Planctopirus limnophila DSM 3776: one gene and its partner. The protein of the gene in region 1 binds, or shares a complex with, the protein of each later gene. Links are inferred from orthologs where the notes say so. Each region holds a gene or a part of one and is shown on either strand. Other genes may lie near its edges.

The links.
Region 2: the proteins of tsaE (region 1) and tsaD are in contact, whole or in part, in a crystal structure (PDB 6N9A), measured with the Thermotoga maritima proteins. The link is inferred for Planctopirus limnophila DSM 3776 from one-to-one orthologs. Residues at the interface, in WP_004082108.1 of Thermotoga maritima: Leu37, Gly38, Lys46, Lys57, Val59, Lys60, Ser61, Thr63, Phe64, Thr65, Leu66, Met67, Val69, Pro71, Tyr82, Arg83, Leu84, Asp86, Asp88, Phe89, Asp93, Ile128, Asp130, Glu131, Arg134; in WP_004082750.1 of Thermotoga maritima: Cys10, Asp11, Arg49, His50, Leu82, Gly84, Gly135, Gly136, Glu154, Thr155, Leu156, Asp157, Asp158, Ser159, Glu162, Asp165, Lys166, Arg169, Leu170, Tyr175, Lys213, Thr214, Leu217, Tyr218, Gln221, Arg222, Asn324.

What each region holds. Positions count from the first base shown.
Region 1 is NC_014148.1:1,042,905-1,057,839, reverse strand. What follows is about bases 4,674-7,544. They hold tsaE (tRNA (adenosine(37)-N6)-threonylcarbamoyltransferase complex ATPase subunit type 1 TsaE), read right to left. Parts: upstream 6,417-7,544; coding sequence 5,931-6,416; downstream 4,674-5,930. Other genes in these bases: PLIM_RS04295 (gamma-glutamyl-gamma-aminobutyrate hydrolase family protein), read left to right, coding at 6,854-7,544; PLIM_RS04305 (hypothetical protein), read left to right, coding at 5,353-5,850; PLIM_RS22395 (peptide chain release factor family protein), read left to right, coding at 4,674-5,166. Also shown: PLIM_RS04330 (serine/threonine protein kinase), read right to left, coding at 1-1,033; PLIM_RS04325 (VOC family protein), read right to left, coding at 1,088-1,678; PLIM_RS22400 (DinB family protein), read left to right, coding at 2,009-2,500; PLIM_RS04315 (DUF58 domain-containing protein), read right to left, coding at 2,568-4,226; more of PLIM_RS22395, read left to right, coding at 4,561-4,673; more of PLIM_RS04295, read left to right, coding at 7,545-7,648; PLIM_RS04290 (PP2C family protein-serine/threonine phosphatase), read left to right, coding at 7,887-9,155; PLIM_RS22390 (chemotaxis protein CheX), read right to left, coding at 9,171-9,674; PLIM_RS04280 (cytochrome-c peroxidase), read left to right, coding at 10,036-11,046; PLIM_RS24520 (hypothetical protein), read left to right, coding at 11,331-12,566; PLIM_RS04270 (peroxiredoxin), read left to right, coding at 12,905-13,447; PLIM_RS22385 (carboxymuconolactone decarboxylase family protein), read left to right, coding at 13,630-14,271; PLIM_RS04260 (vWA domain-containing protein), read right to left, coding at 14,329-14,935. UniProt on the Escherichia coli protein: Required for the formation of a threonylcarbamoyl group on adenosine at position 37 (t(6)A37) in tRNAs that read codons beginning with adenine.
Region 2 is NC_014148.1:3,265,349-3,280,230, reverse strand. What follows is about bases 5,905-8,722. They hold tsaD (tRNA (adenosine(37)-N6)-threonylcarbamoyltransferase complex transferase subunit TsaD), read left to right. Parts: upstream 5,905-6,651; coding sequence 6,652-7,794; downstream 7,795-8,722. Other genes in these bases: PLIM_RS12945 (LptF/LptG family permease), read right to left, coding at 7,862-8,722; PLIM_RS12955 (S41 family peptidase), read left to right, coding at 5,905-6,602. In the rest of the region: PLIM_RS12975 (AAA family ATPase), read right to left, coding at 1-744; PLIM_RS12970 (ABC transporter permease), read left to right, coding at 1,145-2,695; PLIM_RS12965 (ABC transporter ATP-binding protein), read left to right, coding at 2,766-3,533; PLIM_RS12960 (hypothetical protein), read right to left, coding at 3,630-4,052; more of PLIM_RS12955, read left to right, coding at 5,082-5,904; more of PLIM_RS12945, read right to left, coding at 8,723-9,043; PLIM_RS12935 (hypothetical protein), read left to right, coding at 9,399-9,629; PLIM_RS12930 (Hpt domain-containing protein), read left to right, coding at 9,699-9,995; PLIM_RS12925 (hypothetical protein), read left to right, coding at 10,425-10,928; PLIM_RS12920 (hypothetical protein), read left to right, coding at 11,104-11,418; PLIM_RS12915 (vWA domain-containing protein), read left to right, coding at 11,779-14,283; PLIM_RS12910 (hypothetical protein), read left to right, coding at 14,340-14,882.

The DNA of each region.
Region 1 (14,935 bases):
TCATGAGTGCTTCCGCCCGGGCAAACAACTGATCTTCCGACATCGGCCAGAACGGAATTGTGGCCAGAAACAGGATCGTCACCAGAATTGAAGCGAGGAACCACGCCCGTTCATAAAAGGGGACTTTGGCCGATTTTTTTCGTTTTTTCTTCTTGGGAACATTGGCTTCAGCAGTTTTGGCTGCCTCTGGCGAGATCGCTTCGACCGGCTTTGTGAGTTGTTCCTGAATCTGTTCAATCGCCACCTGCACTGCGAGCGCATCGAAAAATCGATCCTCGGGATCTTTGGCCAACAGTTTGAGAATCAGATCTTCGACAACCTGCGGACATTCTGCGTTCAACGATGACGGGCGCGGAGGATCTTCCTGCAGATGCATAATCAGCATCTCGCCCGCGTTGTCTCCGCGAAAGGGAGTCTCTCCCGTAATCATCTCGAACATCACACAGCCGAGTGCATACAGATCCGTACGACGATCAACCGGCGGCTTGCCGCGAATCTGCTCAGGGGCCATATACGAGTATGTGCCCACGGTTCGGCCAGCAGCCGTCAGTGCCGTCGCTGTGGTATCACGCGCAATACCGAAGTCTGTCAGCTTGAGTGTGCCGTCTTTGGCCCTTAACAGGTTGGCAGGCTTCAAATCGCGATGAATTACACCGGCAGCGTGAGAATGTTCCAGCGCCTGGGCAATCTGAAGTGCCAGGTCGAGCACTTCTTTCCACGGAAGCTGGCCGTGTTCTTTTAAGTAGCCCTCAATGGAACCACCCGTGACCAGTTCCATCGCATAGAAGCGCTGTGTCCCCAGTTTCCCGCCGCCATAGTAGCGCACAATATGCGGATGCTGCAGCTTCTTCAGAATGGCGACTTCGCGTTCAAACCGCTTCTGTAATGATTCTGCCTGGCTGAGATCCGGCGAAAGAATCTTGATCGCCACGGGAGCACCCGTCTTGGTGTAGGTGGCACGGTAGACAATCCCCATACCACCGACACCCAGTCGATCCCCCAGTTCAAATGGTCCGATCATGCGGCCAGCCATGAATCACTCTTCTCTCGCCAGTGCCAGAAACCAGTTTCTCACATACTGTATGATTTACGGACGATATGGCCCCACCAGTTCGACCAGATTTCCATCGGGATCGCGCAAGTTACAAAGCCCCACACCTTCTGGAAAACCGGCTGGCAGCAGCTTGGGCGAACTGGCGATCGGCTTGATTTTGTGCTGCTTCAATTTTTCGAGCGAGGCATTTACATCTTTGACATGAATCGTCAGATACCGAATGCCATAGGTGGACTGAATAAACGATTGATCGACCCGCGCTCCCGGAACTTTGGGAAACTGAATCAGTTTCAATCTGGTGGCCGTTGGCCCCGTTCCGAGAGTCAACACTTTGACATCCAGCACCTGACCGTCAGATAACCCAACCTCCTGGGCATAGTCAGCGGGGACTGAAAATCCAGGCAACTCCTGAAAGCCGATGGCCTTGGTGTAAAAATCGATCGACGCCTGCATATTGCTCACACACAGACCCACATCGATTGTTTCCGAACTGAAGGCAATTTCTGGCGACTTTTCTTCCTGCAGTGCCGCCACCGCAATGGAAATCCCCGAAAGCAACATGGCCCCGAATAGTGAACACAAAGCGCCGCGTGCCATACCCAGGTGCTGCATCTTCCAAGCCATTCGGATCTCCTTGATGTTCAGTCGTCAAAGTGTTTATTCCGGCAATCCACATCCTGCGGTCTATCGCTGGTCGTTACGGATTGTGCCTGTTTGGAAGGGTCGAATCAAATCGACAATCACAATTCAGCAGGCAAGTTCAAGAATTTGTCACCTGCCAGCCCGGAAAAGATCTCAACCAGGAAAAGATCCAAAAGCGACGAGGAACGATTCCACAATTCGCATTGGCCGGAAGAATCGCTACGCTGGCCAGCATGTCGAACCAGGAAGCACTACCACGATTCAGCAGCTATCTGCGACACCACCAAAACACTTAAGCTGACAGAGATCCTCATGTTTGCACGCGACCTCGTCCTGTATGGCGTCAATCAAAAGTATCTGCAATCACTCGTAAGCGGTATCAGTACACAGGAGGCTAAAATTCAGCCGATGCCCGGACTGAATACTCCTTTCTGGATTACAGGCCATCTCGCGATTTCCACAGACTATGCCCGGCAACTTCTAGGGGAAGAGCTGAAATGTCCTCCCGCCTGGCACAAAGCCTTTGGCCCAGGTTCGATCCCTGGAAATGAGCAGAGCATTACCGCCAGTATGGAAGAACTTCTCGCTGCGGTGCATGCCGGACACGTCGACATCACCACCTTGTTACCCAGCGTGAACGAAGCGTGGGCCGCTCAGCCAAATCCGGTGGAATTTCTGGTGAAAAACTACCCCTCCACCGGCGATCTCATGGCCCACCTGCTCACGACGCACGAAGCCATTCACCTGGGCCAGTTGAGTGCCTGGCGACGCTTCCGTGGTCTGCCTGCCGTCAGTATTGGCTAGTACTGGCAGTGGACGACCAACTTCTGGACAAGAGTGTTGCAGACAAAAGAGTGTTGCAGGGCCGAAACTACAGATCATCGTCTGGCAGAAGTTCCGCTTCTTCCGCATCGCTTTCAGCCAGTATCGAAGTTCCTCGGGGAGCAAAATCCTGATCCAGCACGACATAATCGGCATAGGTTGATGGATCAATATGAATCACCTGAGCTCGCCCCGTCTGGGCATGGCTCAGATCGCTCTCTGTGGTTTTTCCGTGTAGTCTGGATGTCACCAGAACCAGTCTTGTATTCGCACTGAGAATTCTCTGGGCTTCTGCCAGCATCGACGTGGTCGTGGTCGCTGCACCAGGTTCGGCCAATGCCAGCTGATCGAGCAGGAATTCAAGATTGGCAGGTGAAGCGGCTGCTTCGTAGACCGTAGCCGACTCACCACTGATGGCCAGACGCACTGTCGATTCCCGGCATGTCTGCGAATGCTCGGCACAAAGTGTCGCCACAAAGCTCAGAATCAGTTCAGCCTGCAGGTCTTCCTCGGGAGTCGGATGAGCCGATCGATGGAGATCGACCACGACCGAAAGATGATGTTCGCGATTCTGATGAAACTCGCGGACAATCAGTTCATTCCGGCGGGCAGAACTTCGCCAGTGAATCGCCTTCGGGTTATCGCCACTGCGATACTCGCGCAGATGATGAAAATCATCATTATAAATCCCGCCCCTCGACTGGCTCGATGTCACAAGTTCAGAGGCACCGACCAGTTCACGTTTCCAGCGGGGATGCAATCTGCCAATGATGGGATAGACCAGCATTTCTTCATGAGCATTCACCACCAGCCCGCGTTCAATCAATCCCAGTGGATAGCGACTGGAGACACTCAGTGGCCCGAAGATGTACCGGCCGCGATGCCCCAGTCGAATGCGATAATGGGCCAGTTGAATCGATTTGGGCCCCACGCGTGTAAAAAGGACACTGGCGACAGCGGCTATCTGAGAGTGTCTCGCTTTGGCTGGCCGTGCCTGATCCCGCACCAGCATCATCCAGGCGGATAAAAGTGGTCGATCATTCCGGAAGCTCACTTCGACACTGAACTGCTCACCACACATGGCTCGTTTGGGTAAGGTGCGCGACACCTTCGAGCCTTGCAGAGCGGTAAAGGCCGCCCAGCCATTGAGTACAAACGGGCCAGCCATTACCGCAAAAACAAGCATCATCATATTCGACTGGCCCAGCATCGAGCCCACCAGCAGCACAATCATGATTCCCAGATACATCAGCCCTTCCTTGGGAATATGCACCCGGTTTCGCTGAAACACGGGCATTTTCCGCATACTGGCCGATTGTTTGCGAATCCAGTCTTCCACAAAGGTCTGCAGACTGAACAGGATCAATACGCCAATCGCTACAAAAAACGTCATGCGTGTGAGCGATGACCAGCGGGCCGTAATTGGCGAGGCCACAAAGTAGCCCAGCAGCAATAGACCTGCGACAGCCAGGGCAATCAAGGCACTGACTGGCAAAGCCAGCCGTCCGGGAGCCTGATTGCGAAAACTCAGATTTCTGGCAGCTGCCGCTTGCGCCTGACTGGCCGGAGATGTGGCAGTGCTTGCTGCTGCCGACTGCGTCATTGAAAGCATTTTCTCAGAGGCTGCCGCACTCCCAGTCAAGGCAGGTAAGCCACCAGTCTCTGTCTCCGCCTCGGGAGAATTCGACGATGCTGATGTCAGCGCCAAGTGAGTTACTTCCTGTTGAGAGATGTCTACAATCAGTGATTATGCTGCGAATACGAAATAAAACTCGGTTTTTGAAGCCAGTTGGCTCGCAGTGCGCTTTCTTGCTGATAGTAGACTCAACTTTTCATGGTCTTGCTATCCTCAAAAGCATGAACTTTTGATTCAAAGTTGCATCTCTTTCCAAAGGGAATCCCAAGCCGCCAATCGCTTTGCCACAAACCATGCACACTTGTCAGAAGTTTTTCCCCAAAAGGTTCGTCCCGAAACTCATCCACCCGCCGGCAACATCATGACTCGAGAGGATTCTGGAAACCATCCACGCACCAAAATGAACATGACTTCATCAGAAACAACCGAGAGTCTGCAACCCTTGGAGAACTTTGAACCTGTGGAAATTGATCCACAGACTCAGCCACACGCTTCGCAGATTCAAGGATGGAAACACCCCGTGTTACTGAGCCATGAGCAACTCCTGAGCGAGTGCAAAGCGCGTCGCCAGAAAACTTCTGGCCCCGGTGGTCAGCATCGCAACAAAGTCGAAACGGGAGTTTTTCTGAAGCATACTCCCACAGGAGTCGAGGCTCAGGCCACCGAACGTCGCAGTCAGGCAGAGAACCAGTCGAAAGCCCTCAAACGTCTCAGGCTGCAACTGGCACTGGAAATCCGCAGTCAAAAGTCTGCTCTTGAGGCCCCTTCTCCACTCTGGAAATCACGCGTTCGAGAACAGAAAATTATCGTTTCTGACGAACATTTTGATTTCCCCATACTGCTCTCCGAAGCTTTGGACGTTCTCGCCGAAAATGCGTGGGAACCTCAGCGGGCAGCTCTGCAACTCGATTGTTCTACCAGCCAGCTCATCAAGTTGTTGAAGAAGTTTCCGCCGGCCTTTGTGCTACTCAATCAGCAAAGAGCCCGGCGAGGGCTGGAGAAGTGGAAATAAGCATTCTGCAAACCTTCAAATTCCGGGCTGACAGAAAGTCCTCTTTCCAGTTACATTGGCCATAAATATTGCCTTTGAACCCTGATTAAACACGGACCAGTCATTCGCGCTGCTTCGACTGGCAAGAGGCAGAATCACTCTTTTCCATGGCCAACGAGCCCTCGTCATGAACCCGGAGACCCTGACATGAAAATGGGACGCACACTTGGCGTGGTGGCGACTGGCGGCATTCTGTTTGGCCTTTGGATCAGCGGCTGGCTCAAAGGCTTCGGGCTGGGAGACTCCAAGTTTCCAGGCGTGCAGGTCTCGACACAACAGACCAAAGTCAGTGACGAAGACGTCGATCAGACGTTATCAAAAACCAATGCCTCCACCACGTTGGCCTCATCCACGGATTCTCGACCAGAAACCCAGGCAGCACCTCCAGTGCTGGATATCATTATCGACGATGCGGGATTTCACTTCCGCAACAGCCAGACTTATGCCATCGAACCGGCTGTCATACCGCTCGATCAGGTGATTCAACAGGCGTTATTGACCACACCCTCGAACGAAGGCCCGCGAGTCAAGATTTATCGCAAAGCCTCATCTCGAACGAGTAATGAGGCCAGACTCAGTGCAGCACTCACAGAAGCGGGCCTCAAACCCGTTGACATCTACTGGCATCCGGCAGTGACCGAATAGCTGACCAACTCCAGCAAGACGCCCCCTCGGAATTCGTCATCATTAACGCGGGTTAATGGGACCTGAAGACCACTCAGGATCTACGGGGCTCCCAAGAGTTCCTGCCATCTTTCGAGCACTGGGCAAGAGGTGGGCCCCGTCGCTTTGGCCGTTAACTCCCGGGTGTTTTCGGGTTGATGAACAATCTCGATTTCCAGTCGATCCGCTGGCAGGTACTCACTGACAAGCTCAGGCCATTCAATCAGCACGACGGCCTCAGATTCCAGCAGTTCATCGACCCCCAGTTCAAAGAACTCGGCTGAGGTTTTCAGCCGGTAAGTATCCAGGTGATAGACACTGAGACGAGCCTGATATTCATGGATCAGCGTGAAAGTGGGGCTGGAAACATCGTCAATCACTCCGCCCAATCCCTCCACGATCCCGCGCGTGAGTGTCGTTTTTCCCGCCCCGAGCTGCCCCGAGAGCAATACGATCAGGGGCTGCTGACAGCTCATTCCAAGAAACCGACCGGCCTTCAAGGTTTCTAACTCATTTTCAAGAAACACTTTAAGTTCTTCTTCAAACATCAATTGATCACCTGGAAGAGAAGCCTCAAAAAACGGAAGTCGTGCATCATTCGACTCAAAAAGAACTTTCTGCAACCCATCGAACCAGATTGCAAGACACAAGATGTAGTATGCCTATCCAGCAAAGGCCGCAAAATCGTTGAAATCGTTGCAGTCTTCCGAAACTGTAATTATTTGTATTGCAGTCAACGGCAATTCTTGCCACTCGGCCAATGTTCAAATCTTGGCCAAAGTGTTCGAGCCGGTCTTCATTATCAAATCGACATCCGTGTACTGCATGCAAGTTTGTCTTCGCCATGAATGGCAACAGGGTTTGATCTGCTGATTGGTGGTCTGTTGATTGCATCGAATGGATTCGTACCCCGTGCTGGGTATTCCTAAGGGGGGAGTGCCAGCATTTTTCAGGTTGAAGTTCAACCTTAGCACAAGGAAGTGCCATGAGTCGCAAAGTTGCTGAACCTATTTCCAAGCCCGTTGTTCTGCTCAATGGGGATTTTCGCCCCAAGAAGAAAGACGGCCCGGCACTGAGCTGGTTTAACACCGGCTATTACGACTCAGTCACCGCCGCTGGTGCTTTACCGATTCTGACCCCTCCACTGGAAGATACGGACGATTTGAAGCAGATTCTCGACTCGGTGGATGGCGTGGTTCTGGCCGGTTGTGGTCACGATCTTGACCCCGTTCGCCTGGGTTTGGAACCGCACCCACACACTCGCCCCATGCCACAACGCCGGGAAGATTTTGATCGCTTGCTCTGCAAGATGGCTGTCGAAATGAAGCTGCCAATCCTGGCGATCGGCTCGGGCATGCAGACGCTGAATATTGTGCTGGGTGGCTCGATCTTCCAGCACGTTCCGGAAGAAGTTCCCCGTGCTCTGCACCACCGCGATTCGGTCGAAAAATGTAATCGCCATATTATTGAGATTACCGAAGGAACCCGTGTCTGGGATGTTTACGGCCCTGGTGAAATCCGCGTCAACAGCGATCATCACATGGCTGTCAATCAGTTAGCTCAAGGCTTCCGTGCCTCAGCCTGCTCACCAGACGGTGTGATTGAAGCTTATGAATCAACTGACCCGGACTGGTTCTGCATTGGTGTGCAATGGCATCCGGAAGATGACACCGCCAGTGCTCTCGACATGCAGTTGTTCCAGGAATTCGTGGGTGCTTGCCGTATGGGCAACATGCCAGCTGTCATTCCAATGACAGGTCGCCAGAAGGTGGCTGCCTGAAAAGGCCTTGTCATTCAAGCTGAACTTTCTTTGAGGAGATCGCCTGGTCTGCAATGGGGACGGACTTCCATTCAGATCAGGTGCTAAAGATGCAGCGCGGGTCGAGCACGGATGTTCGCCCCGACGTTGCGCCACACGTTCAGATCCCCCTCAAATTCATCACGCCTGACTTGTTGACCGATGGCTGAATAACCATGCTGAGAACCTGTTCGACCACGCTGTCGTTAAGGTTCTCAGTATGCTTTCGGCCCCCCATCTGCCCAACGAAGAGCAGCGAATCCAGGAGTTGTATGCCCTGGAACTGCTGGACACCCCGCCCGAAGACCGCTACGACTCAATCATTCGTGCCTTAAGAGCCGTCTACAAGGTTCCGATCGCTTACATTTCGCTGGTCGATCGTGATCGACAATGGTTCAAGGCTCGGGTCGGCCTCGAAATTCTCGAAACACCTCGCAGTATCTCATTTTGTGGCCATGCAATTGCTCAGCAGGAACCACTGGTTGTTCCTGATCTGACGCAAGATAGCCGCTTTGCCGATAACCCGATGGTGCTGGAAGCCCCTCATTTGAGGTTCTATGCCGGTCTTCGCCTCTCAGGTCCGACCGGGCAGCCCGTGGGGACACTTTGCATGGCGGATACGGTCCCCTTTGAGAAGCCATTTGATGATGCACCACTCAAAGAACTGGCCCATCTCGTCGAGCAGCAGTTTCAAATGCTCGATCTGATTTCGGCTCAGAAAAAGCTCCTCGAAGTCCGTGCCCAACTCCTACAGACTCAGGCTTTACTGCAGAATGAGTTGCGAGATGCGGCAGAATACATTCACTCGCTGCTTCCGACCCCGCTGACGGAATCAATCTCCACCAGTCACGAGCTGGTGGCCTGCTCGGAACTGGGTGGAGATCTCTTCGGCTATCACTGGATCAGTGAAGAAGAACTGGCGATTTACCTGCTCGATGTGAGTGGGCATGGAGTCGGAGCATCACTGCTTTCCGTTTCTGCCCTGAATGCACTCCGCAGACAGGCCTTGCCCGGGATCTGCTTTACCGATGTCGAATCGGTGCTGTGCGCCATGAATTCAGCATTCCCGATGGAAGAGCACAATGGAAAGTTTCTCACCTTGTGGTACGGAGTGTTTCACACAGGACGACGAGAACTGGAGTATGGCGCAGCAGGTCATCCACCCGCCCTGTTGTGGCAACGTCCCGGCGGGCCCTGCACAAAGCTCGTTTCCAATCAGATCATGATCGGAGCGGCAGCCGACTTTCCTTATCAGGCAGAACGCGTGCGAGTTCAGCAAGGGGCCAGGCTCTATGTTTACAGCGATGGTGCCTTTGAACTGGATTCACCAGCAGGTGAAAGTCTGGGGATTCAAGGCTTAATCCAAACCATCGAGAAAAATGCCCACCGATCCAGCCAGCGAGTATCAGCCATTCGAGAATCGCTGCAAGCCTTCCAGGGATCGGCAGATTTTGTGGACGACTTTTCCATGATTGAACTCTGCTTGTAGCAGTTGATGTTCGCCTCAGCGGATGACAGGCACAGTCATCCTCGCGGGTACTGTTTGGCCGCGATTGGGCTGCGCAATCATGGAAAAATCGATCGTTAAAGGTCCCCATTTGGAATAGAGCGGCACTCGTACAACGGGTGTGCCGCTGAATCGCACCATGTGCAGTCGATCTTTGAGCACTGTCGGCAGCCCCAGTGACAGTTGATGAGCGGCCAGTTCTGACTTCGCCTGTCCGGCGATAATGTTGACCATTTCGCCAATGGCATCGAAGACCTCTGTGTTGACTTCGCGAATTTTTTCTTCGCGCATCGTGCTGGCAGCAGCAATCGCAAGGTGATTGCTGAGATTCAAAGCGATCGTCCCGACGATACCGCCACGAATCTCGATGACACCGGTCACCCCACTATAGGGTCTGCGAGGAGCCAATCCTGGTTTCCCCAGATCCAGAGGTGATCTGAGCATCTGAGCAAACAGAGATGTGGCAGCGCGTATGATGGGATTAACAAAGCGAACGTCCACGCGAATTCCCCAGGATTTGCCAGGTTGACAGACGAGATCGTCCCACATGCAGCGGGTATTGATTTGGACACACTGCTGGCATGAGTCCACAGGACTGCCACTCAGTCGAAGTTCAGATCTTCACCAGCCTGTTCAAAACCTACACGCTCAATTCCATCAGGCGGTCGCTGGTTCCGACGGCACCCACGCTTCGTGGGATTTTCAGGTGTTTCACCTACGTCGAATTTCAGTAAAATCAATGGCGAGCTATTCAATTGCCTTCCAGAACTAATAAAGTGCTCATCGCGATGAATGCACTCGATTGATGGGGAATGCGTCAAGACGGTATAGTATAAATACTATGCTTAAAGGAGATTGAGCCATGATGCAGCAACGTAGTTTAGGGGTTTTGACATTGATTCTGGCCTGCGGGCTTTCCATTCATGGTCCATCGACTCATCTGGCAGTCGCGAACAATGGCCCCTGGCCACTCCCTCAAGTGACTTCACCAGCCAACAATCCTTCGACGCCAGAAAAAGTCGAACTGGGTCGGCAACTCTTCTTCGACCCCCGGCTTTCGAAAACTCAGGAAGTCTCTTGCGCCAGTTGCCATAATCCGGAAAAAGGGTACAGCGACGGTGAGTCCAACTCTCAAGGGATTGGCGGCCAGCGTGGAAATCGGAATTCCCCTTCGATCATTAACAGCGCGTACCACAAGTTTCAGTTCTGGGATGGACGCTCCAAGACTCTCGAAGAGCAAGCCCTGGGACCCATGCAGAACCCGATTGAAATGGGGATGACACTCGATGAACTCGTTAAACGTCTGAATGAAGTGCCGGGGTATCGTGCTCAGTTCCAGAAAGTTTTTGGGACGGATGTCACTGCGGAAAACATGGCTAAGGCGATTGCCGCTTTTGAAAGAACTATTGTTTCCAACAACTCGCCTTATGACCGTTTTGTTGCCGGCGATACGACAAACTGGAACCCGACGCTCGAACTGGGGCGGGCTCTCTTCTTCGGAAAAGCCAATTGCAGTGCCTGCCACAGCGGAGCCAACCTGACTGATAACGCCTTCCATAACATCGGTATTGGCAGCCAGGATGCGGGTCGTGCTGCGATCTCCAAGCTGGAAGCCGATCAGGGGGCCTTCAAAACTCCGACAGTAAGAGAAGTTGCTCGTACTGCTCCCTACATGCATGATGGCAGTCTCAAGACACTCGAAGAAGTGGTCGAGCATTACAACAAAGGGGGCACTCCCAACGATTACCTCGATGAAGAAATCTTCCCGCTCAAGTTGACGGACGCAGAAAAAGCGGCTCTGGTCATCTTCATGCGGGAAGGGTTATCCAGCCCGGATCTTCCTATTATCACCAAGCCCGAACTCCCCCAATAACCGCCCGACAAGCCAGACAACCTCAACAGGCTCGATACCGCAGTAACTTCTTACGCACCTAACCGCTTTGCTTTCGCCACCATATCGAGTTAGCATCGTAAGTCTGAAGGAGACAATTCGATCAGTTGCCAGACACAATCTGGCTCGATTCGAGTTGTTGGAACGAAGCAGCAGGCGGCTCACTCGGAAGAATCCCTTCGAATCATGACCGCAAGTTGAATATCTTCGAAATGGAATGCCACAACAGGACGAACCAGACCTTATTTAGATGAGAGGAACGAGGGATGCGTTTCTGGATGAATGAACTCCCATCGGCACGAAGTTTGGCTTCAGCATTGCTGGTTTCAGCAATCACAATGACCTCAATCAGTGCTCAGGAAACTCCTGCACCCGCAGAAGCCCCGAAGGCTGAAGCTCCCAAAGCCGAAGCACCACAGGTCGAGGCTCCCAAGGTCGAAGAAGCCAAGGCTGATACCCCAAAGGTCGACGTTAAGCCCGAACAGGCCAAGCCTGAATCAGGCAAGCCTGAAGAAACCAAACCAGCTGAAACCAAACCAGCGGAAGCTCCTGCAGCACCCAAGACCGTAGAACTGGTCGAGCACCTGGATAACCCCACGGGCGTCGCCATTCATGGTGGAAATGGCCACGTTTTCATCGTCTCCAAGCAGGGTGTCTTTCGACTGGTTCAAGGGAAACCTCACAAGATCTTCCTCGAAGTCGAAGGCTTCCCGACAGATGTCTACGGCAAAGGCCCCAAGTACGATATCGGGCCATTGGGTGTCGCCTTGCTGGGGACTGACAAGCTGATTGTGGCAGATGGCAGCCGCCCTGATGGTGAAGAGCTTGTTCGAATCTACAAGATCGAAGACAAAACTCCCGGCCCTCCCCGCAAAGAAACCGATGCGGAATTCACCGTGGGCCCCATCGCCCCTGGAGATGCCAGCCCCAAAGGTGAAGGCAATTTTTACGGCGTTGCAGTCATTGGAAACAGCTTTTACGTCACGGCCAATGGCAACGATGCCAAAGGCTGGGTCGCCCGTTCTGTCATCACCGACGGCAAGCCAGGCAACCTCGAACCATGGCTCGCGACTAAAGAAGCAGTCAATGTTGATGCCCCGATCGCAGCCACTGTCACACCTGATGGAAAAGAACTCGTCATCAGTCAAGGTGGCGAAGTCAACGTCGCCGGCGATTCACTCGTGACGTTCTACAATCCAGAAGACGGCAAACTGCTCAAGAACTACAAGACAGGTTTGCACGATATTACCGGTTTGGCTTACGCCCCCAATGGCAAACTTTACGCTGTCGATTTTGCCTGGCCAGATCCCACACAGGGCGGGCTTTTTGAACTCGTGATCGAAGGCGAAGAGATCAAGCCCAAAAAGGTGCTTTCACTCGATCGACCGACAGCCCTGGCTTTCGATAAAGATGGCAACGCCTATGTGACTGTCTTCGGTCTCGGTAAAGAGACTGGCGATAAGCCCAAAGGTGGCCTGCTCAAGATCCCGGCAGGTTTCTAACTGAACAGCGAATTGATAGCAGCCAGTTGATTCCGCAAAGCATCTGAACTGGCTGGAAATTCACACGCTTAACCCTGGAAACTCTCCGTTTTCCAGGGTTAATTTGTTGACGAATCGCCTCCATGATCAGATTCCGGCGGGCGACACTCATAGGGAAAACCTATCGAAGGCATTGTCTCCGCAGGGTTTGTCTGCCATCCTTGGCAGGCTATACTTAGTTCAGTCAGCACAGGCAGTATCCAGTGACTGATTGGCCAAATGATCAACCATTCAGCCAATTTGAGTCTGCACTCAATCGGTTTTGAATGATTTCGTGTTCTTACAAGGTGGAATTGATAATGACTGCTCGCGTTGGTAAGCCTGCTCCAGACTTCTCGGTTCAAGCCTATGACCGTACCAAAGACAATACCGATGCCCAGTTCACCAAGGTGAGTCTGGCTGATCTTCGTGGGAAGTGGGTTTGCCTCTACTTCTATCCACTCGATTTCACATTTGTCTGCCCGACGGAAATTGTCGCTTTCGACAATGCGGTCGGCGACTTTACTGATCGCGATTGCGTACTCCTCACAGCCAGCACAGACAGCGTGTTCTCTCACAAAGGCTGGTGCGATAGCCATAAAGACCTGGCAACCCTCAAGCATCTGATGCTCGCCGACACGGCTCACACGCTCTCAACGGCTTATGGCGTCCTCGACGAAGAGCAGGGCATTGCCTATCGCGGCATTTTCCTGATCGACCCCACTGGTACCGTCCGCTGGCTCGCCGTTCACGATCTCTCCGTGGGCCGCAGTGTGGAAGAAGTTCTGCGAGTCCTCGATGCGCTCCAGACAGACAAGCTTTGCCCCTGCAACTGGAAAAAAGGTGAGTCAACACTCAACTAGTTCCTTATCAGTTGGTGTCGGTACATCAGTCTCGATCTTCCGGCAGGAAGATTCTCACATCGTACGAATACAGCCCTGGAACGTTCGGACTTCGAGCGTTCCCAGTGGCTGTTTTCTTTACTCGACAGCGCTCCAACCATCTCATATCGAGCGTTTATTCCCACATCTTTTTGACAGGAATCATGATGCATCCTTACTGGCCTGCACGCACACCAGCAGAAATTGATGAGAAAGCCCAGCAGACGTTATCCAGGCTGGCCGAAGTCTTCGGGACAGATTCCATCCCGGAGTTCTTTCATCACATGGCCATCGTGCCGTCATTCGTCAATGACTACTACATGAACTTCAAGAAGTTCTGCTATACCCAGGGCAAACTCAGCCTCAAAGACAAAGCCTTGATTGGACTGGCAGTCAGCCATACAGCCGGTGTGAAGTCGATGACGGAATTTTTTGCCCAGCGTCTGCGAAACCTGGTCGAAGGGAGTGAATCGGCCCAATCTCAGTTCGTCGCCGATGCTCTTGCCGTTCAAGCCACCTGTGCGATGTACAACGTCTTCTTCAAATTTCGCGATTTAAGTGGCAGTGATCTTTTCAGTGGCATGCCCGTGGGACTCAGAGCCCATACGTTTGCCGGCACCAGCCTGACAGATACTGAAGTCGAGTTGATCAACATCACCGTCAGTGATGTCAATGGCTGCAAACCTTGCACGGAAGGACATGTGGCCAAAGCCCGTCAACTGGGTCTGGCCGACGAAGCCATTCTCGAAGCGATTCAATGTGCTGCCACCGTTTACGCTGGTTGCCAGTTTGCGAAAGCACTCTGATTGGCGTCATCGAAGCCAACGGAAAACAGACAAATTACACCACTCCAAAGAATGCCGCTAAGGAACAAATGAAAACTCGCCTCGATTGCGGTCCGAAATCTGCTTCAACACGGCCTCTGCAGCAGGTTCACCGAGAGCGATCGTGTGAATTTGAATCCGATCCTGCTGCAGCTTGAACAAATCCTGTTGAATGACAGGATGGAAAGAACCGTCACTGAGCAGATAGATCATTTCGGGTTGCATCTTCAAAGCCACTCCAAGAGCTTCACGTGGATCGGTACCGCCGGACATCGTCATGGATGACGCGACCCACTTCAGCACTTTCACTTTGTTTTCCTGAGAGGCTACCACCATGGCCTCTCCCGGCATGGCAAAGGCTCGATCACTGAAGAAGACAATTGAAAACTCGGTCTCTTCAGGCAATGCCTCAACAGCCTGCACCAGTTCCAACTGCACACGCTGAAATCGAGTGGCAGGGACCCCCGTGCGATAATATGTTGGTGGGTGAGGTGCATTCATGCTCAACGAGCAATCCACCACATAAACAACCTTTCGAGCAGATGAACTCCGCGTAAAAATCCCCTGCCCGGCTGCACCGCGGCCAGAGCCTTTCCCGACGCCCTTTCCATTTCCACTTCCCCCTGTCCGATTTTTGCCACTGGCT
Region 2 (14,882 bases), 2.2 Mb from region 1 along the record:
TTTCCACGCTAATCTGCGTTTCTCAGCTTCATATTTGAGCCAGCGAGCTGCCATGGTTTTGCCATTTCCTGGTTCTCCGCGCAGGAGCATGCCGCGACGAATGGCGACACCAAGTGCTTTCATGGATGCCGCATTGCGTGTCAGGACGCCAATGGTGTTTTTCCAGAGTCGCTCGCGAAGCGAGTCCTGCATCAGTGGTGCGACAACTTGTGAGCGGGCCTTTTCCAGGCGTCTGAGTTTGTAGTAGAGCGCCAGGAATTGCCGCTCGGCGACCAGCCAGACATCTCTCGTGAATGACGGGCATTTTTGAGAGGTTTGCTGGATGAGATTGATCACGCGGCAATCCCCAGTGCGGAGCGTGATCTGGTATTCTCGCATGCCGAAAACCATGCCCTGACGATGCGATTCGGCATCGATGTATCGTACGGGGGGTTGAGTAGGAAGTCCGCGAGCGATCGGGCCACGGGAATTCTGGCCCAGGAGAAATTCACCCACCCAATCGAGAGTGAAGGGGATCACGGGTTCGCCAAAGGTTTTCTGGCCAAGTTCAAGGACTTTGGCCAGATCACGATTCGCCAGGCGATCAAGCTCAGCACGAGGCTTGCTCGCCGTGTGGAGAGTGGTCGATTCGGTCGCGAATTCATCGGTGGTGTCTGTGCGCAAGGAAACTGGCAGTTCCAGAGTTTCCTCGGCTGCGGCTTTTCGGATCATGGCTGGTCGAATGGTTGAGGTTGTGTTTTTCATTGCCGGTGTTGGACACATCGCACGGAGCGAGGTTCGCCTCGCTGATTGGGATCAGGTTGTTCGCGACAGGGATCTGGGCTAACAACTTTGATGAAGGTAATGTTGTGCCGTTTGCTGCTTTCCTACTTTGCTTATTCGTCCCATTTTATTGCTGGCTGAGGGGATGGGAGAAATAGCGGGATGTGGAAGTCTGGTGTTGGTCTTGGCAGTTTTTGCCGAAAGTCTTAGAGTCGGGATCGATGGGCTCCGAAAAGCGGTGGAACCGCTATATCGGAATTCCGGCTTCCTCGTGTTGATGTTGGGCTTTGAGATGCTGATCAGGGCATCGCTCAATCCTGAACTGACGGAGAATTTCGGAATTTACTAAGGCAGTTCGGCCAAAGGATTGGCGAGAAGCGACATGTATAAACTGCTCTTGTGTCAGAAGTATCTGCGAACCAGATACATTGCGCTGGCCAGTATCATCAGTGTGATGCTGGGTGTGGCGACCATGATTGTCGTCAACAGTGTGATGGCGGGTTTTTCCAGTGAGATGCGTGATCGGATTAAGGGGTTGCTCTCTGATGTGGTCATTGAAACCAATGGCTACGATGGCGAGAAAAATCCCGATGCGCATGCGGCACTCGTGAAAAAAGTCGTCGGTGAACATATTGCCGGCATGACGACGACTGTCGAAATCTACGGGATGATCAGCTTCGAATATGCCGGCCAGTGGATCACCAGGCCCGTGACGTTGATTGGAATTGATCCGCAAAGTAAAGCCGAAGTTGGCCCACTGGTCGATTACCTGCAAAGTTATCGACAGGAAAAAGAGGGCGATGAAGTTGTTCGTGAAGCGGAACGGCAGGCGAACGAGCCGCCGGGCTGGTCATTAACAAGCTCGGCACGAAACTACCGCCGGGATCGAGCCGCTCAGGAGGCTTTCTTTCGCGAGCAGAGACTGCACGATCAGCGTCAGCGAGGTGCTGCTGTTCCTGAAAATCGCAAGCCAGCTGTGGATGACAGTGTGGTCGATCCCTTTGCCATGGAAGCGCAGGCTAATGGTGCCGCAGTGCCACCGGCTCCTGTGGATCCGACAGAACCACTTCCCGGCAAGCTCTACATTGGAGCTGGACTCATCAGTTTTCCATTCGAAGATGCCGAGACAGGGAAAATTCGTACCCAGTGGATGGTACGCACAGGTGATGATGTCAAAATCAGTACGGTGACAGCCGGGACGCCACAGCCTGTCTATTTCAATGCGACTGTCGTCGATACGTTCAAGAGTGGAATGAGTGAATACGACTCTTCACTGGTTTTTTGCAATCTCGAGTACCTGCAGCAGGTTCGCGGGATGGTGCATCCCACAACGGGCGAAAGGGCGATTACTTCGATTCAGTTGAAGCTCAAGGATTTCCGATCTGCGGGTGAAGTGGTTGATAAGTTGCGGGCCGCGTTTCCGCCGGGGCTGTATACGATTCGTACCTGGGAACAGAAGCAGGGGCCTCTCTTGGCTGCTGTGGATGTCGAATCATCCATCCTGAATGTGCTCCTGTTTCTGATCATTACGGTCGCTGGCTTCGGGATTCTGGCCATCTTTTTCATGATTGTCGTGGAAAAGACACGCGACATCGGAGTGTTGAAAGCTCTGGGTGCCAGTTCAACGGGCGTGATGTCAATTTTTCTGCTCTATGGACTCTCTTTAGGAGTTGTGGGGAGTGGTGGCGGTGTGGCCTGCGGGCTGCTGTTTGTGAGGTATATCAACCAGATTGAACTGGTGATTACCTATATCACGGGCCGCAAAGTCTTCGATGAGCGGATTTATTACTTCCCTGAGATACCGACATACATTGATCCCTGGATGGTCGTTTCTGTCGCACTCGGTGCGATGGGGATTGCCGTGCTGGCCAGTATTCTGCCGGCCCGCAGAGCTGCCCGGTTGCAACCAGTTCAGGCACTGCGTTCTGAATAATTGATTGTGGTTTCCTGTGTTCAAACAAGCCAACAAAGTTTATTTCGACCTTAGTCGTGAGGGCGGCCTGATGTCCGATCCTGTTGTCGACGAATCTTGCGAGACAATCTTGCTCAGTTCAGCCATGCCACCTCATGCACAGCTTGTCGCCACGGGGATCGATAAGGCTTACCGCAAGGGAGATCATCAGGTTCCTGTACTTCGCGGAGTCGATATCTCGATTGATCGCGGAGAGTTTCTATCGATCGTGGGCCAATCGGGCTCAGGGAAAAGCACGCTACTGCATTTGATGGGGTTACTGGATGCCCCTGATCTGGGTGAAGTGCTGCTTGATGGACAGCGGATTGATGATCTGCCAGCCCGCACCCGTGATCAGATTCGTAATCGCGTCTTTGGCTTCGTGTTTCAGTTCTATCATCTGATGCCTGAACTGACGCTGGTGGAGAATGTGGTTCTGCCACTGATGATCCGCCATTCGATCTGGTCGTATTGGAAGAACCGTCGATCGCATATTGACCGGGCCAAACAATTGATCGACCGCGTGGGGTTATCGCATCGATTGACGCATAAGCCTTCGGAGCTTTCCGGTGGTGAAATGCAGCGGGCAGCCATTGCCCGGGCACTCGTTTCGCAACCTCAGATACTGCTTGCCGATGAGCCGACGGGCAACCTGGATGAAAAGACTGGTCGCGAAATTATGGATCTGCTCAAACGGCTCAATACCGAAGAGCAGCTTTCGATTGTGATGGTGACCCACGATGCCCAGTTAGCGCGAGAAGCGACCCGAACTGTGCGGCTGACTGCAGGTCGTGTAGAAGCACTGGCTGGAGCTGCCTGAAGCCTCGGGTCTTAACGACTGTCGAGATGTCTCGATACGAGTTGTGAGTCGAAGAGGTCTATCGAATCAACGAACTCAGTGACACAAATTTCACTGTCACGTATCGGATTTGGGATTAATTCGATAAGTCCCGGTTTTGGAGTCGTGATAGATCTGTGGGGTATTGTACAGGCACTGGTACAAAACATTCCTGAAGTTTTTACTGGAAGTTTTGTAGCCCGTTTCGATGATCTTGTCACTCAGGTCAGAGAGCGCATACCCTGGCGGATGGTTTGTCAGAATGGAGATCACTGTGTGTCTGAGCGAGACAGGATTCCGTCCGCGACCGCTGTTGTAAGCTGGTGAGCGACTCGGGGTGAAATCGGCCCCCCCTTGAAGCTCAGTAATCCGTCGCGAAATGACGTCGAGTTCTTTTTGGAGCTTATCTCGCTGACCGATCAGCGAGGTCAATTCCTGGCGACGTTTTGTCAGCATGCGTTCGAGTTCTGCTACGGTGAGCTCTGCGGATGGTTCAACCATAATATCAGCCAGACTTTCGTGAGTTCAGGTGCCTGCATACCTGACCGAATAACACACCAGTGACAGTCTCCATGCATGTCTCTGTCGCGATTGTTCGATCTGTCGTGTTGGCAGTTTTCGTAGTCCGTTTTTCAAGGGTTGAGTTGGAGTGCACTCACTCTGCCCAGGTTAAGACGGTTACATCGATGGTCGAGGAGATGACTCTCCCATCAGTAACGACGACTCACACGTTTTCGTATCTGCCTCAGTTTTTCGCAGCGGGTCAGGGGGATGGATAAAAAGATCAAAACAACCGGGCGTCTTTGAGAGCCTAGCCATAACTTAACAGATTTCAACCATACGACGTAAAAACCTGAGGTTTCAAATCCGTAAGTGTTGGTTGTTATCGGCTTTCTGTTCAGTAGGTGGGCTGTCTTTCAGAGAGAATTGTGCTTTGTTTGGGAGTAAGTTACGGAAATTTCGAGTCCATGAGGTGTAAACCTGAGTGATCGGCTGTGATCAAATTTAGTCGCTCCACTTGTACTCCCTGGTGCGTTGGCTTGACGTGAGTGAAGTGTCGCAAGGTTTATAGAAGAATCGGCGTTGATATCAAGCGAATCGATCATTTGAGGTGTTTACGGTGATTGTTGTTAACTGTAATTTTTGGATGTTGGAATGGATCCCAATGCGGCTTACCCGATCCTGTTGAACCCTGATTGCTCATGGAAAGTCAGTGGGTTGTGGTTGTTGGTGCAAGAGCCAATTCATGAGAGCATTGAGTTCCAATCAGAGATTGTTTCCGTTCAGACATTTCTGAAGAAAAGGTTTGTAGCGACCATACTGTGAAATGACTAAGCTGTAAGATACTCGAATCGATGGTGAATGTGCTTAAGTGGCTGACGGCGCTACTCATCGGGAATCTGCTCGCTTGGATTGGGACAGCCGGTACAGTCAGTTGATTGCAGGCCACCTGATCACTTTAAACAACTCAGAAACAAAGTCAGCAAGGCACGAAAAAAACTGTTAAGCCTGTCACACAGGAGGAACCTTATGTTTTCAGCTCGGATGCAGTTTCTACCGCCGAATGCGGGATCACTTTCCCACACGGGCTGTGCCAGTCGGTGGTTACCAGGCGGCTGGTCTCGTGAGGTTTGGCTGGCTTTGTTCTGCGGCGCCGTTTTGCTGGCGATGGCACCGACATCGCTGGTGCTGGCAGACGAAGAAAAGGCCACACCTCCGGATGCTCGGGAGAAAGAATATTACGAGTTGATGAAACTGTTTGTCGATTCGTTTGAACAGGTCGAACGCAACTATGTGAAACCTGTGGATCGCAAGCAACTGCTGGAATCGGCCTTGAGGGGCATGCTGGCTGACCTGGATCCGTATTCGTCTTACATCGATTCATCGGGTCTGGCTGAATTCACTCAGCAGGTGGAGCAGGAGTTTGGCGGGATCGGCATTCAGGTTTCCCTCGATCCCAAAACGCGGCAGCTCGTCGTCATGACACCACTACCCGGGACACCGGCCTATAAAGCTGGAATTCGTGCCGGAGATCGAATTCTTTCGATCGCGGGAAAACCGACAGCCGAGTTCGCCGATGGTAAAGAACTCGAATCAGCCGTCGTGCTGATGAAAGGTAAACCCGGCGAGATCGTGAAGCTGAGTGTGCTTCACGAGACCGAATCGACACCCGTGGAGCTGGACGTCGAACGGGCCATTATTCGTACTCCTTCCGTGCTGGGTGATAAGTACAACGAGGACGGTAGCTGGTCGTTCTACCTCGATGGGCTCGACAAAGTGGCTTATGTCCGGCTCTCTCAGTTCGGCAGGAACAGTGCTGACGAAATCAAATCAACTCTGAAGGAGTTGGATCAGCAGGGGATGAAGGGCTTGATTCTCGATCTGCGATACAACCCGGGCGGGCTGTTGACGGCCGCCACTGAAATTGCCGACATGTTTCTTGATAGTGGTGTGATTGTGAGCACTCGTGGTCGCAATACCGAGGAACAGGTTTTCAAGGCAAAGAAGTCGGGGACGTTTCGCGATTTTCCTGTTGTTGTGCTGGTGAACCGCTTCAGTGCTTCCGCCAGTGAGATTTTAAGTGCCGCACTGCAGGATCATGATCGAGCGATCATTGTGGGTGAGAGATCGTGGGGGAAAGGGAGCGTACAGAATGTCATCAATGTCGATGGTGGCAAGAGCGCACTCAAGCTGACCACAGCCAGCTATCATCGCCCCAGTGGTAAGAACATTCATCGCTTCCCTAATTCGAAGGAAACCGATGAATGGGGTGTCAAACCCACCGAGGGCTATGAAGTGAAAATGACACCTGAGCAGATGCAGAAATATCTGGAATACCGTCGGCAGCGCGATGTCCTGCGGAAAGAAGCCGGAGCTTCGACGTTTGATGATCCTCAGTTGGCAAAGGCTGTGGAGTATCTGAAGTCCAAAATCTCGCCGGCTGCAGAAGCCAAGCCAGAAGAAGACAAAGATAAAGCCAAGGCTGAAACATCCCCGGCTGGGACTGCTCCTCAAGGTGATTCTGCTTCCAAAGAAAATTCTGCCAGGTAGAGACGGTAGATTTTCCTGATCCGAACTTTTGAGAGAATCTGGAATCCACTTGCTTCCATCTGATGTTGTTACGCCAGATTCTGCAGCGTCAGTGGCTGCAGAATCTTCTGAAAGTGGCTTTCTGCTGGCGATCGAATCTTCCTGTGATGAAACGGCCGCAGCAGTGATTGATCGCCAGCGGCGGGTGCTCTCGAATGTGGTGGCGAGCCAGTTTGAATTGCATACTCGCTTTGGTGGCGTGGTTCCCGAAATGGCGTCGCGGGCTCATGTGCAGAACATTCTGCCGGTGATCGATGAAGCGATCAGGCAGGCGGGGATTCGTCTTACAGATTTGACCGCCATTGCTGTCGCGACAACACCTGGACTGGTCGGTTCGTTACTCATTGGATTGACAGCTGCAAAAACCCTGGCATGGAGCCTGGGAGTGCCGCTGGTCGCGATTGATCACCTGCAGGCACACATTTACGCCTGCCAGTTGGCATTATGGTCGCAATCGGGTCAAGCCGCTGGGCAAAAGGGTCAGGCGGAGTCGATCTATCCCTGTGTGGGAATGGTCGTGAGTGGCGGACACTCGAACCTCTATGCGTGTGCTTCGCCGGTCGATTTTGAGCTCTTAGGGGCTACGACAGATGATGCTGCAGGTGAAGCCTTCGATAAAGTTGCCAAGGTCCTCGATTTAGGGTTTCCAGGTGGCCCGGCGATCGAGAAGTTTGCCAAAGCCGGCCGGGCGGATGCTTTTGCCTTTCCCCGGACTTTCATTCACGAAGATCGACTCGATTTCAGCTTTAGTGGCTTGAAGACTGCCGTGCTATATGCGGCTCATGGAATTCAAGGAGCTAAAGTTCAGCCCCCACCATTGGATGATGCCCGTCGAGCCGATCTGGCAGCGAGTTTTCAGGCGGCTGTCGTCGATGTTCTGGTTGCAAAAGCGGTTCAGGCTTTGAAAAAGACGAGATATTCCTCGCTCTGTGTGGGTGGTGGTGTGGCAGCCAATCAGGCTTTTCGGGAAAAGCTGGAGCAAGTGGCGAAAAAGCGAGGTTTCCGACTTCATGTCGCTCCGCGGGAATTGTGTACCGATAATGCAGCGATGGGAGGCCTGGGTTGGGAACTGGTCGAAAAAGGTCGATTGGCACCACTCGATCTGGATGTTTCCCCAGGGCTGATTCGCACGGCAGTCCCGCGGAAATCGTGATGAGGATCGTCTCAGGCGAGACTGAAGATTCGGGAATCTGGTCTCATCGTGCGGATGCCCGATCTGTTTAATTGCGGGCCAGTTGTCGAATGATGTAGAGGAATCCCAAGGTGAGAGCACCATTAGGGAGCCAGACCGCCCATGAGGGATCGACCTTGCCGACTTTGCTGAGATTTTGAGCCATCATGGAGAGTGGGTAATAGACCACCAGGATCGGAACAAAACAGAAGAGAAAACTGGTCAGAAACTGGTTCTTGGCCATATAGACGGCAAATGGTGCACCCACGAGCACGAAGAAAAAACAGCCAAACGCCATGGAAATGCGGTTGTGGAGTTCAGTGGTCAGTTTCATGCTGCGGTTGCGTTCTTCGTCGACCTGATAGCGACTGACAGCGAACTCTTTTTCCCCAAAGCGATCAAAATCGCCGGATGCCAGAATGAGAGCGGCCTCAATAGCCAGTTGGCGGGTGGCTGTGGCATCGCCTGTCGCCATCGCTCGCGTTTCTGCCAGAATTTCCCGGGATGTCATATCTCGGGATTTGGCCTTCTGACTGCGGTTGGGCAGGGGGAATTCGCGAGCATCATAGCGGAAGCGAACACGCGTATTGGCATCATCCGGAAGGCTGATGTAGCCATCTTTGAATTCCATGACAACGACATCACGGTCGAGATCAAAGCGGAGCCTGGCCTCTTTGGCCTGCACAGTGACCGGTTTATTGCCACGCATGTATCGGAACGTGGGCATGTAAAGCGTGCGGTCGCGGACATCCATGACGGTGATCGAGAGCCCTTGATCGCGTAGATTCAACTGGTTCTGGGCTTTGAGGACATCGAAAAAAATGTCTTCGACAGCCATTGCGATGGTTCGCTGGATACGCTTCATCGACCACGGAATCATCTGGTCGGTGATGACGAGCGTGAAGATGCTGAGAACCACACCCAGTAGAAAAGCCGGCCAGAGGACGGAGATGATATGAATGCCGGCTGCTTTCGCAGCGATGATTTCCTGATCACCCGATAATCGGCCGTAAACGACGCAAACCGTCAGGAGCAGTGCCGTTGGAATTGTGAAAGGGAGCAGTGTCGGGATGATGAAGGGGAGGATCTGCAGGATCTGCATAGGCCCCAGGCCATGTTCTTTGGCCTCAACATAAACCCCGGCAAAGACGAGCAAAAGCGTAAAGCCCGCAGCACTGACGGCGAACACCTTCAGTAAATCGACCAGGATGTATCGCTGCAGCAGCGGCATCACGGTCGCTGTACTCCTCTGGTGAAATGGCCATGCGGATGTCCTGAGGCATCCGGGGAATGAACTCAAGCAGGGTTTTCGAGAAAACCATGGAAATGGTCAAGGACGATTTTTCGCATCCCTGAGGCCGGTGGAGGCGTCAAGCCGAGCGGATACACCGGGATTAACGCGCGAGTTCACCTGATCCTTGAGGAATGAAGTTTTTGTATTGCAGTCGCTGGAGTGCAGAAGTCGATGGAAAACAGACATCGAAGTCAGTCATTTCGCTGGTAAGCGGCAAATGCAGGATCAGCTCCCATGAGCCGGTCAGATTTGTGCAACACCAGACATTTGCACCCTCCTGGCGAGGAAGATCATGGAAATTCTCAGGCACTTGATCGGTGATGACGCCACGGCTTTATTGCTGTGTGCTTCCGGGCTGGGCGCCGGGCTGGTATTGCTCAAGCTGGCTGGCTGGTTCCGTGCTGCTGAAGGACTGGATGCTCGTTCAGATGATGTCTGGCAATTGCCGGCGGATTTGCTTCCCAAGGTACCGAGTGAAGCGGTCCAGGTTCAAAATCATGGCTGGCAGGAAAAGGCCGCCTAACACAGGCTTCCACGCCGCTTCCTTTCGAGCCACCCAGCCGAAACTGTGTTGGAAACCAGGAATTGTTTGATGCAACCCGTTCGCTCTGAATATGCTTCTGATCCCGACTATGAAGAATTGATCGCTGATTTTGTGGCAGTGATGCCGGAGCGGATTTCTGAACTGGAACTGGTGCTGGGGCAAAAAGCCCACGATGAACTGAAGCGGAAGGCGCACCAGCTCAAAGGGGCTGGAGGTGGTTATGGATTCCCGGAGTTGAGCCTGCTGGCTGCTCAGGTGGAATCGGCCTGCCGGGAAAATCGGATGGATGACATTCTGGAGCTGACAGCCGAATTGATTTCCTACTTGCGGCGAATTTCAGTCTAACTTGAGGCTGGTCTTAACTTGTTTGTGGGTTATGGCTTACAATCTCTTTGAGCATGCGGATTTCCAGGTGGATGGCCTTGTTTTTCAGATTCCTCTTCATCGCGATGCCAGCGCGATCTCTCGTCTCAATCACTCCTGATGACGCGCATTTTCCCGGGATACCTTCCGGCGAAGTGATTCCTGAATCCGCGTGCTGAAGAAACAGGGACTTTTCCCCGGGGGATGCAGCAATTATGCTGTCAGGGAAGCCGTCTTGTGTGACCTAACACAGGAGATGACTTCCGGTCGGCACGAACGGCAAATTGAGTGCGGACCGACGAGTTGACTCCGCGAATGTGGAAAGTGCTCCTTAACAATCACACTTCCATGTGATTGGGCCGTATATTGCTGATTCGATATGCCCGTGGGATTTGAATTGAGGAAATGTAGATGCCGCCATCATTGAAGTTCGCTGGTGCTGTAAGCTGCCTGATTCTGGCTTTTGGTGCAGGGGTTAGCTGGCAGAAGGCCATGGTGCCACAAATCGCGGCTCAGGATGAGCAGTTTCAGGCTCCCTCAGAAGACACAGTCAAGAAGATTGTTGTTGCTTATGATTCATTGCGGGCCGCGATGGAAGGGCTCAAGCAGGAGCAACGATATGTTCCTGCGACAAAATCTCTGAATCCTTATGGTGTGATTGTCGGCGGGCTGGATGTGGTTTCCGATCTGGAATCAGGACGAGGCGTCGATCCTTACACGTTTGCAGCTCTGTATTCAGGCGATGCGACAGACGAAATTGCGACTCATCTGACGAAGGATGAGGAAGGTCGTTTGATGTACAAGAACCGCGTTATCCGCATGTATCCGATTTCCCGCTTCAAAAAGCTCGAAGGACAGCGGATCAGCCTCACCAGCGGAAAGGCTGCGGCGGCAGAAGCAGCTCCGGAGAATTAAGCGTCGATCGCGGATGGAATGGTCATCTCTTTCCGACCAGGTCAATGTTGTGCTGTTCACATGCAAACTGAGACCAGCCACGACATTTCCGTCGGTAGGGCGGGATCGTTTGCTGAAAGCTCAATACAGGTTGGGTTGCGATCTCCTGGGATGGAGAATTTAAGGAGCATCGACGATGTCTCAACCACCCAGTGTCTCGACGTACACCCTGGCATGCGTGCTGACATTCTTGACGTTATTTGAACTTCAAATCGTTCTGACTGTGCTGCGTTTCAGCGGTGTTGATCCTGGCGGAAATCGACCATGGGTGCGGGCCGGTTTAATGGTAGTGCCGCTCGCCATGATGGTTTTCTATATTTTCTGGGGCAGAACTGAGTTTGAAAAGGTGCGGCATCTGCGCGGCCGGTTCCAACTCACGACGATGCAGAGCTTGCTCGTGGTCGTCTGGATTTTAGGGGCGGTCGTTCTAGGAATGCAGGCGATTGGATAAGAATCAGGTTTCAATCGAACATTCGCTTTTTTGCGGGTATATTCTCATAGAGGCCGCAGTTTTGCGGCCTTTAAAATCATGTTCGGGTTATGCGGGTTGCAAGACTCATTCGCCTGTGAAGAACAGAAATCACGGTCATTGAGCGACTTCGCCGATCTTCCCGACGACCACCGATGAGACGGATTGCGCCGGGTAAGTGTGGTTTTTGCCAATTTGCACCCGAGAAGCGAGAAGATTTTTCTTCAAAGGTGTTGGTTCATGGCGGTAAACTTTGCGGATCAGGAAATCTGTCTGCTGTTGAAATGTTGATTCAGCAGCCCCATCTCGAAGATTCGGCCAGAAGTTCTGGAAAGCTCAAACATGCATTTCCTCTCTCAGCGTCAGTGGTCACGACTGGTGCTCTGCACACTCCTCAGCGGTTCGGTAGCGATTCCTCTCTCGTGGGCGGATGAGAAAGCCACCAGCCCTGCTGGAGCTGCCAATGCCCGCATTTCCCGGCCAGTCGCCACGACTGCTGGCGACCAGCAGGGAGTTCGCGCACAGGTCTTTCAGCAGGCAGATGCTGATGGGACGACTTACTCGGCAATTGCCTTGCGAGGGAAAAATCTTGCTCCGGTAGCGGGCCCGCAAGAACTGATTGTTCTGGTCGATACTTCCGCCAGCCAGGTGGGTGCCTATCGTCAGGGTAGCCTCGAACTGGTGAGCGAATTGCTCAAATCGCTTCCTCAAGAAGTCACAGTCAGGGTGGCTGCCGTCGATGTGGGTGTTGAATCCCTCATGGGGGAATTCGCATCCTCGACGACACCGGCTGCCGTTTCAGCTGTTCAACAGTTGAAGATGAGAACACCTCTGGGAGCCACCAATCTTCCAGCGGCTCTGGATGAAGTTTCAGGCTGGTTTACCCAAAAAGGGCCTCGACATATTCTTTACGTTGGTGATGGTCATAGCACTGCCGAGTATGTTTCGATCGAACGATTTCAGACCACTTTAAGCCAGTTGGAAAAGCAGCAGGTCGCTGTTCACAGCTATGTCCTCGGGCCTAAATTCAACGGCAAATTAATTGGTTCACTCGCTCAGCAGACGGGTGGAGCCTTGTGGTGCCTGCCTTCAGCCACACCGGCGGCTGATGCCCCACAAGTCGCTGCCTCAATTACCGCACCCATCCTGCGAGTGGAAGAGTTTCAGGTTGAGGGTGATGCCGCTTTTGAACTCATTCCTGCCCGTGGCCTGCCACTCAGGTCCGATCGCGAGACTGTTTATCTGGGCCGTGGAACAATTCATGGCGAAGAACTGACAATCCGTGGTGAAGTCGCCGGTCGGGCTGTCATCGAGAAATTCAACCTGGCTCCATCCTCTACCCATGCGGCATTCCTGCCCGCCTTTGTACGACAGGTGATTTCGGAAAAAGGGATCACCAATTCATTAGCAGGCCTGGAAGCTTTGGGCCTGGCCAGCAGTGAATTTGAAGAAGGTAGTCGATTACTGGCAGCCCGGGCTGAAAAGGCGTCACGCGAAGGTGATCGTCAGGTGCTCGCACAACTGGCTGCCCAGGCCAAAGTCCTTTCCGTTCAAAGTGCTGCCATCGAACGACTGGTCGCGGCTCCTCAGGAAGCACCCGCAGCCAGTGCACCCATGGTCGAACGAACTGTTCCAGGCCAAGGGCCATCACTGCTCGATGAGCGGGAACAACTGATTCGAGTTCAAGCCGAGAAGTTACGGCAGCAGGTCAGTTCGACAGTGCAGTTTGCCCGTTCAGCCGTTGATTCTGGCGCGGCACTCGATGAACTCAAACGATCACTCACCGCTGTTCGGTCTGCGATTGATATTAATGCTGAAGAGCGTGTGCGTCTCGAACGAGTCCTTGGCTCGGAAATTCTCGCCACGACAAATCGCATTGAAAAAGAAAACCTGGATCGCGTTCGCAATCTGGAACGCTCAGCCCAGCTTGAGGCTCAGCAGCGTCTTGTCGAACAATCGGTTCTGGATGATGAACGCCTCGCGAATCTGATTGACCGCATTCGTGCTCTGATGAATGCGGGATGGCATGGTGATGATGCCGCCTTCTCGGAAGCTGAGGCTGTGGCCCGAGTCGCGGTCGATCTGGAACCCAATAGTGGTGCAGCCGCAGCGGCTCTGTTCAATGCCGAAGCAGCCACACAGTTACGCCGGGTGTTCCGTTTGCGGGCTCGCCGAGCGGATATGTTCCTGGAAACACTTTACCAGGTTGAACTCTCGCACGTGCCATTCCCGGATGAACCTCCGATTGTCTTCCCACCGGCCGAAGTCTGGAAGGCATTGAGCGAACGACGCAAGCGTTACCAGTCGGTTGACCTGAGGCAGAACAGCCCCAATGAGCAGAAGATTCTGTCAGCGTTGGATCAGCCCACTGAAGTGGAATTCATTGATACCTCTCTGAAGGACGCTCTGGACTTCATCGAAGATCTCCATAAGATCGAGATCTGGATCAATGAAGCCAAGATCATGGAAGAGGGGATCGCAATCGATCAACCAGTGAATCTGCAGCTTTCAGGTGTCAGTTTGCGGAGTGCACTCCGACTGATGCTGGAACCTTTGCAGCTTACTTATGTGATTCGTAACGAAGTGATGGAGATCACTACGCTCACCGATGCTGAAACCGCACTTTCCACCCGAGTTTATCCTGTCGCTGACCTGGTGATCCCGATTCAATCGTTCTTTGGTGCCGGTGGTTTGGGTGGTGGTAACAATGGCCAGCAGAACGGTGGCCAGCAGAATGGTTTAGGCGGACAAGGTGGTCAGGGTGGACAGCAGGGCTTTGGTGGCGGTGGAGGCGGAAACTTCTTCAGTCTGCCTGCTGAGCAACTAAAAAAAAACCAGACCCGATAAACTCGACTCAGAGTTCTAAGTGCCTTAATGAAACTGCGGAGTTTGGGCAGGAGGTTTTGCCACCTGCCCCACTTCGCAGTTCTGTTTTTTCAAAGAGAACCTTCTGCCAGAAAAAAGACTCCGCACCGGCGGACATCACTTCCAAAACGGTGAGTTTCAAATCGCCAGAAGAATGGGATCGGTTTCTGGTAGAGAAATCACCCAAGCAAGATGTTGTCCGAGAGCTGATTACCGGATTTTCTTCATCAGGTCAGCATGCAGCAGCCATAGGTCTCATTGAGGCCTCAATCCGGGCTGGCCAGGTTCAGCCCTGGATGCACGAGGTGCTGGCGTTATCGATGGAGCTTGATAAACGCCCCAAAGCACAGATCGAGCGTGTCATGCTCTCGGGTGTCGATGTGGGTGCAAATGATCCCGCCTCATTGGCTTTTCTCGCCACCTACTTTTCTCGATTAGGGCGGCCCGAACGTGCACTGTCGTTACTAGACCAGGCGGTTCGGCAAGATCCAACGCGGGTGGAGTTGTATTTACTAGCCACCAAAATCGCGATGTCCAATAAAGCCTGGGATACCATTTTGTGGAGTGCTCCCGGGTTGGCA